3 regions of the Paenibacillus sp. R-74696 genome follow, and region 3 is predicted to be linked to each of the others. Evidence: riboswitches for the same ligand, from Rfam matches in the RefSeq annotation. Region 3 holds a riboswitch; each other region holds the start of a gene.
The links. A riboswitch is a leader RNA that binds a small molecule or an ion and turns the genes downstream of it on or off. The one in region 3 is predicted to bind cobalamin.
Positions count from the first base shown of each region.

Region 1: it holds a riboswitch for cobalamin, as region 3 does, so the genes downstream of both, metE (5-methyltetrahydropteroyltriglutamate--homocysteine S-methyltransferase) here and ACSR9A_RS23245 (ABC transporter substrate-binding protein) in region 3, are expected to answer to the same signal.
Region 2: it holds a riboswitch for cobalamin, as region 3 does, so the genes downstream of both, ACSR9A_RS28860 (ABC transporter substrate-binding protein) here and ACSR9A_RS23245 (ABC transporter substrate-binding protein) in region 3, are expected to answer to the same signal.

Region 1 covers NZ_JBPULM010000046.1:133,384-135,651, reverse strand. The annotation lists gene ACSR9A_RS25160 (energy-coupling factor ABC transporter ATP-binding protein) at 1-268, shown strand, start outside; cobalamin riboswitch at 423-615, shown strand; gene metE (5-methyltetrahydropteroyltriglutamate--homocysteine S-methyltransferase) at 887-2,268, shown strand, end outside.
Region 2 covers NZ_JBPULM010000050.1:81,444-83,711, forward strand. The annotation lists gene ACSR9A_RS28860 (ABC transporter substrate-binding protein) at 1-928, opposite strand, end outside; cobalamin riboswitch at 1,212-1,480, opposite strand; gene ACSR9A_RS28865 (hypothetical protein) at 1,755-2,268, shown strand, end outside.
Region 3 covers NZ_JBPULM010000045.1:674,764-677,031, forward strand. The annotation lists gene ACSR9A_RS23245 (ABC transporter substrate-binding protein) at 1-890, opposite strand, end outside; cobalamin riboswitch at 1,059-1,256, opposite strand; gene ACSR9A_RS23250 (NADH-dependent flavin oxidoreductase) at 1,386-2,268, shown strand, end outside.

The DNA.
Region 1 (2,268 bases), on a different contig from region 3:
CGGCATAACTCCGGTTATGGCCACGCATGACATGAATATGGCCTATGCTTGGGCGGACTGGATTTTTATTATGAATGAGGGCCGCTGTATATTGGAGGGTACGCCGGAGACGGTATTTCGCGAAGGCGAGCGTCTCAGAAGCCTTGGACTCACGCTGCCAATGGTGCTGGAAGCATGGGAGGCACTGCCGTCCAAGCTGAGGGGAACACAGCCGCCGCCGCGCACGCTCGAACAATTTAAAGCGGCTGTAAAATCTTTTGTTGTATAAAAACACGAAAGTGTGTATAGTTATACATGTTGCTTGAAATAGTAGGAAAGGATATGATTTTTCCATCCTTTCTCTATATTTCTCGGACTGAAACGAGCTGCGCCGCCAAAGAACGCGACAACCGTTTTACCTTGTATAAATAAAGATTGACCAACTAAATAGCGAGGAATAAGGTGCTCTTGCGTAACGTCTTGAGCTTAAAAGGGAAGTCCGGTGCAACACCGGCGCGGTCCCGCCACTGTAACAGCGGAGTTCTGCACAATAAAGCCACTGGCATGATGCCGGGAAGGCGAGCGCAGCGATGATGATGCTGGAGCCAGGAGACCTGCCTTATTCTATACACTGCATTACCTACGGGAGATAGGGAGGTGTTAAAGATGGCAGCCATCGTTTGTTGAAACGAGGGGCGTCTTTACCCACATTTCTGTACAGGGTAGGACGTCCCTTTTTGTATTTAATCGTTTCTGGCTGGCAGCAAATCGGATGTATAGGGAAAGGCCGCCGCGAAGAAATTCGCTCGCAACGCCATAAGCATATATCTGAGTTTGTTGATGAAATAACAAAGAATTATAACTTCCATCCACTAGGGTGAATAATGAAAAACAGGAGGCAATAAAAATGAGTCAAGTAAAAAGCAGCAGTTTGGGATATCCGCGTATCGGTGAAAACAGAGAATGGAAAAAAGCGCTGGAGGCGTTCTGGAGCGGCAAGCTTGCGGAAGCGGATTTCTTGAAACAGCTGGAGACGATTCGTCTAAACCATCTGCAATTGCAAAAACAGGCCGGAATTGATCTCATTCCGGTAAATGATTTTTCGTATTATGACCATATCCTTGATACAGCTGCTATGTTTGGCGTCGTGCCTGAGCGCTTTGGTTACACAGGCGGCCCTGTATCGGTAACGACCTATTACGCCATGGCGAGAGGCAATAAAACGGCGTCGGCATCCGAGATGACGAAATGGTTCAATACGAACTATCACTACATTGTTCCTGAGCTGAAGGGCATTACGCCGGCTCTGACCGAGAACCGTCCATTGATCGCTTACCGCGAGGCAAAGGAAAAGCTGGGCATCGAAGGCAAACCAGTCATTGTTGGACCTTATACATTCCTCAAGCTTTCTAAAGGTTATGCCGCTTCTGAGCTTGCTACGGTTGCTGCCCAGTATGTGCCGCTGTATGCACAGGTGCTGCGCGAGCTGGAGCAAGAAGGCGTACAGTGGGTACAAATTGACGAGCCTTCGCTCGTAACAGATGTTTCTGATGCAGATTTGGCGCTTGTTCAAAGCATTTATGCACAGCTTCATGAAGCTGCACCTAAGCTCAATTTGCTGCTGCAAACGTATTTCGAATCGGTTCAGCATTATGCTGCAATCGCGGCTTTGCCTGTACAGGGCTTAGGCCTGGACTTCACAGCTGGCGCTGAAAAGAACCTGCAGCAGCTTGAGTCGATCGGCTTCCCGCAGGATAAAGTGCTGGGTGCAGGCGTTATTGATGGCCGCAACATTTGGCGGGCGGATCTTCAGGAGCGCAAAGCGCTGCTTGCCCGCATTGCTAAAGTCGTGCCAAACGACCGCCTAATTGTAAGCTCCTCTTGCAGCCTGCTGCATGTACCTGTATCGGCGGCTCTTGAAACGGCACTGCCAGCAGAGCTTGCAGGCGCACTGGCCTATGCCAATGAGAAGCTGGAGGAAATTTCCGTTCTTGCAACTGCGCTGAATGAAGGAGAAGCAGCGGTAAAAGAGGCGTTTGATCGCAATGCAGCCGCTTTGGCTGCACTTGCCGCATCGCCGTCCCGTGGCCGTGCAAGCGTTCATGCCGCTGTAGCGAGCATCAATGCACAGCCGTCGGAGCGCAAAGCGGTATTTGCAGAGCGTCAAGTGAGCCAGAAGGAACGCTGGCAGCTGCCATTCCTGCCGACAACAACAATCGGCAGCTTCCCGCAAACGGCGGAAGTACGCCAAGCAAGGCAGCAATGGCGCCGTGGTGATTTGGGCGAGGA
Region 2 (2,268 bases), on a different contig from region 3:
TCGCCTCGCGTGGAATGGCTTGATCTACAACCTCGCGGTTCGCCTTTTCTTTAAACAAAGCAGAATTCATATTAAATAATACCATATGTGTACGAACCGATGGTGCAGACAGCACTTCCAGCTTGCTGTCCTTCTCTACCAACTCAATGCTGTCAATCGGAATGTCCGTAGCAACATCTACTTCGCCAGCTTGCAGCGCCATCAGGCGGGTATTGCCATCGGTTACAAACTTCATTGTCACTTCCTTAAGCTTCGCCGGTTGTCCCCAATAACCATCATAACGCTCAACAACAAGCGATACGTCTTTCGTAAACTGCTTGATTTTGAAAGCTCCCGTCATGGCCGGGTAGCTGCCCGCTTCCTTCATGCTGTCGACATCAAGAATAATCGTGCTTGGATCAGCCAAGCTGGAAATGATAGCCGAGTTCGGCTGTGTTGTTATAAGTTTCAGCTCATCCGGTGCAACCACTTCTATATCTTTCACCAGCAGCAAATCCTTCGCCAAATGGCTATTTTCAATGGAACGAAGCAGCGAAGCTTTCACGCTTTCTGCATCCATCTTTTTGCCGTCGTGAAACGTTACGTTGTTCTCCAGCTTGAGCGTCCACGTGTTAGCATCCTCCTGCTTCCACTCCTTCGCAAGCCAAGCGGCCGGCTGCAGCTGCTCATTCAATTTAATAAGCGTTTCCCCTGCGCCAGAGCGCATAACGTCCCAGCTGTCATCGCCATGCGGATCAACGCCTGCCGGGTTCCAGGTGTACGCCATTGTCAGTGTTTTATTTGCGGCAGAAGCGTTGTTTTCCCCGGCAGCATTGGTGCCCTTCCCTGCGTTTGAGTCAGCATTCGTGCTGCATCCTGCAAGCACCAGCATCAGGCAAACGATCATCATTCCAAGTGACAAGCTAAATGGCTTCTTCGTGTTGTTCATTTTTCTTTTGTCTCCCCTTCTAGTAAGCGTAAACGGCCGAAAGCCGTCCTGTGGCGGCAAAGCTACCGTTTCGCGTAGAAATATAGAGAAAGGATAGAAAAATCATATCCTTTCCTACATTTTAAAAAAAGCATCCCCGACCCTTAAGAAAGCAGTCAGAAATGCTTTTATGATAAATAACTAAACCTTATCTGCCTCTGCTCGTCATGGAGCAGCAAATAATCGTTAGACATTTTGCAATAAATGGGCATAACCAACCACCTCCCTAAGCACCGTAGGTCAAACAGTGATGTTAAAACAGGCAGGTCTCCTGACTTGGGGCCTCCCTCTCTTCCCTTCCCGGCTAGGGCGAGCATCTGCAATTCGTTCTGCGACGAAAAGAAGCTCATCAGCCAGTGGTTTATTTGTGAGGGGAGCGCAGCTTGCTCATTGATTAGCTGCTGCCCTTTACAGTGGCGGGTCCGTGTCGGCCTTTAACCGAACTTCCCTTTTAAGCGAACTAAGGCCTATATGTCCTTGCCTTCGTACCGCACCTATTTTCATACAATTATGAAGTTTTGCAGGCTAATCAGCCTGTCTTGTCCGTAATCCACTCTTAATCTTAGGGAGGAAGTGCTGATCTGTCAACATTTTGATTTAGATAAGCTTTAGTTCCATCATAATGCACACGCCCCAGTGTCTTAAACAAGCTAAATGAAAGGTTTTTCAATATAAAACTTTCATATTTTTTCCAGTAATGATATATTGAAAATACTTCACGCATGATGAGCTTATTTATTAAGTTAGTCCAATAGATACTCTATCAAATAGAAAAGGAATGATCACATTGCCGGTGAAAATCCTTCCAGTCGAAGTAAAACAAATTATTGATTCCTATTGGTTTTACAGTGATTTTTATTCGATTATATCTCGCGTAGATTCGAAAAAAATGTGGTTTATGAATAATTATATTAATTTATTCGATATTCCCGATCCAAACCAATTATATACTTTTTTCTACAATGGTTATTATAGAGATAAAATGGTTGAGTTTTATGACTGCCCTTTTATTGATTTTCAGCGGATAGCGATAGACAGGCGAAGCTCGACTATTTTGAATAATGACCTGCTTGATTTTATTAAAGCATCGATTGACGGCGGCTATTATGTGATCGTTATGATCGACCGTTTTTATATAAAAGAATATGAAATTTCTGCGAAATCCCCACATGAAGTCATGATAAATGGGTATGATGATGCCAATAAAAAGCTGTATTTCTGCGACAATAATGCCAATGGAAAATACTCAACGAATATCACCTGTGATTACGAGGCTTTTAGCAAAGCGTTTCATTTATTAG
Region 3 (2,268 bases):
GCCGTCGATACAGCAAAGCGGTCATCCTTCAGCAGCTCCTCGGCATGGGCAGGAGGAATAGCTCCCAAATCCATGACGCCCAAAATCTCCCCAGATTTAAGGGCAGCCAGCCTTGTATCAGGGTCAGGTATGACGCGGACGCGGATTTTTTGAGCTTTTGCTTTTTCGCCATAATAACCGTCATAAGCCTCTAGCAGTGAAAATTGATCCTTCTCATGCTGTACAAGCTTGAAAGGGCCTGTTCCTTGCGGCAGGCCGTTGAAGTCGCCGTTTTCGTCAAAATTATTCGGGCTGTACATCGGGCTTGAGAAATTGATCATTGAATACAGCAGCGTCGGCTGCGGATTATCGAACACAAGTTTAATCGTGCTATCATCAACCTTCACAACTTCCTGAAGGCTTGGGTATGAATTGTTGATGTCGAGCGTATAGAACGGCGAACTCTTCGGGCTCACCTGCTTGTAACGGGCAAAATTTGCAAGCGCCGCGTCCGCGTTGAATGGCGCACCATCGTGGAACGTCACGCCTTTGCGCAGCATGAAGGTCCATTCCTTGCCATCAGCGGACATTTCCCACGATTCCGCCAGCTTTGGAGCAGGCTTGCCATCCTCAGAAGCAGCAATTAGCGGCTCCCATACGTATAGAATAGTGCTCGTGTAATAAGCATCTTGTGGTCCTGGTGCTAAATCCCGCGGCGCAGCCAGCACGATTTCTTCAGAAGCAGCATCCACAGCGGCGGAAGGAGCAGCAGACTGCTGCGACAGCCCATTATTGCTGCTCGATTCAGTGGAGCCGTTGGCACCACTGCAGCCCATCAGCGCCAGCAGCAAGCAGAGGCTGAATAAAACACCCATTCTTTTTTTATTTCTTGCCGTTTGTGTACGTTTCATCTTTTCTATTTCCTCTCCCTCTAGCAAAATCATCTTCCTGTAAAAATCCGCAAAAAAAAGACAGCTCTGCCTCCAGTCATAGGAAGGATAGAGCTGCCTGTTATTGTTATTTTCCATCATAGCAAATAAGCATGCGCGCTAACACTTCCCTATTCTCCGTAGGTTACAGCAGTGTTGTCAGAACAGGCAGGTCTCCTGGCTACCAGAAATCATGCTGCAAGCTGCCTTCCCATTCTCGCTAAGCGAGATCAGTGGCCTTGTAGCTTCAGCTAATCCGTAACAGTGGCGGGACCGCGTCGGTTTTGCACCGAACTTCCCTTTTAAGCTCCAGCCGCAGCTGTCGCACCTTATTCCCACAATTTTTCAGTTGTTTGCAAATCTGGTTGATTATATACCAGCCCTTTCATTTAAGCAACCTTTCCACTCCGCTTTCCTTTGTTTATTTTCTGATATAAAATAAAGTAGATAGCATTTCGTAACTGGAGGGAACGACTGATGAAACCACAATTTCAGCCTTTATTTGAACCATTCACTTTCACGAATGGCATGTCTGTACATAATCGTATTGTAATGGCGCCAATGACAACCTGCTCTTCCAATCCGGACGGTACAGTGCCTGATGAGGAGCTCGCCTACTACAGCCGTCGCAGTGCGGGGCCCGGCATCGTCGTTACAGCATGCGTCTACGTAAGCCGCAACGGCAAAGGCTTCCCGGGCGAATTTGGCGCGGATACCGACGAAATGATCCCAAGCCTCAAGCGTCTGGCCGATGCGATTAAAAGCCGCGGCGCGAAGGCGATTTTGCAAATTTTTCATGGCGGAAGATCCTGCTTTCCTGGCCTAGTGCCGAATGATGATTTGGTGAGCGCCAGCAGCATTGCCCAGCAAGAAGGCGGTATTGTACCACGCGAGCTAACCGAGGATGAAATCAAAGCGATTATCGCCGACTTTGGCGAAGCGACCCGCCGAGCAATTGAGGCTGGTTTTGACGGCGTAGAAATTCATGGTGCCAACGGCTATCTGCTGCAGCAATTCTACTCCCCTGCTTCCAATGTACGTACCGACGATTGGGGCGGCTCGCTCCATAAACGGATGGCTTTCCCGCTCTACGTCGTTGAAGCCGTTCAGAAAGCCGCAGCTATGGCGCCACAGCCATTTCTGGTGGGCTATCGCTTCTCGCCTGAGGAGCCTGAAGAAGAAGGCTTGACGATGGAGCATTCGTACCATCTGGTTAACGCTCTAATCGAGCAAAAGCTGGATTATTTGCATGTGTCGCTTAATGATTTCTGGTCGAAGCCGCGCAGAGGCGAACAGGATTCGCAAAGCCGCATGGCCTGGTTCGTCGAAAAATACAGCGAGCACATTCCATTCATCGGAG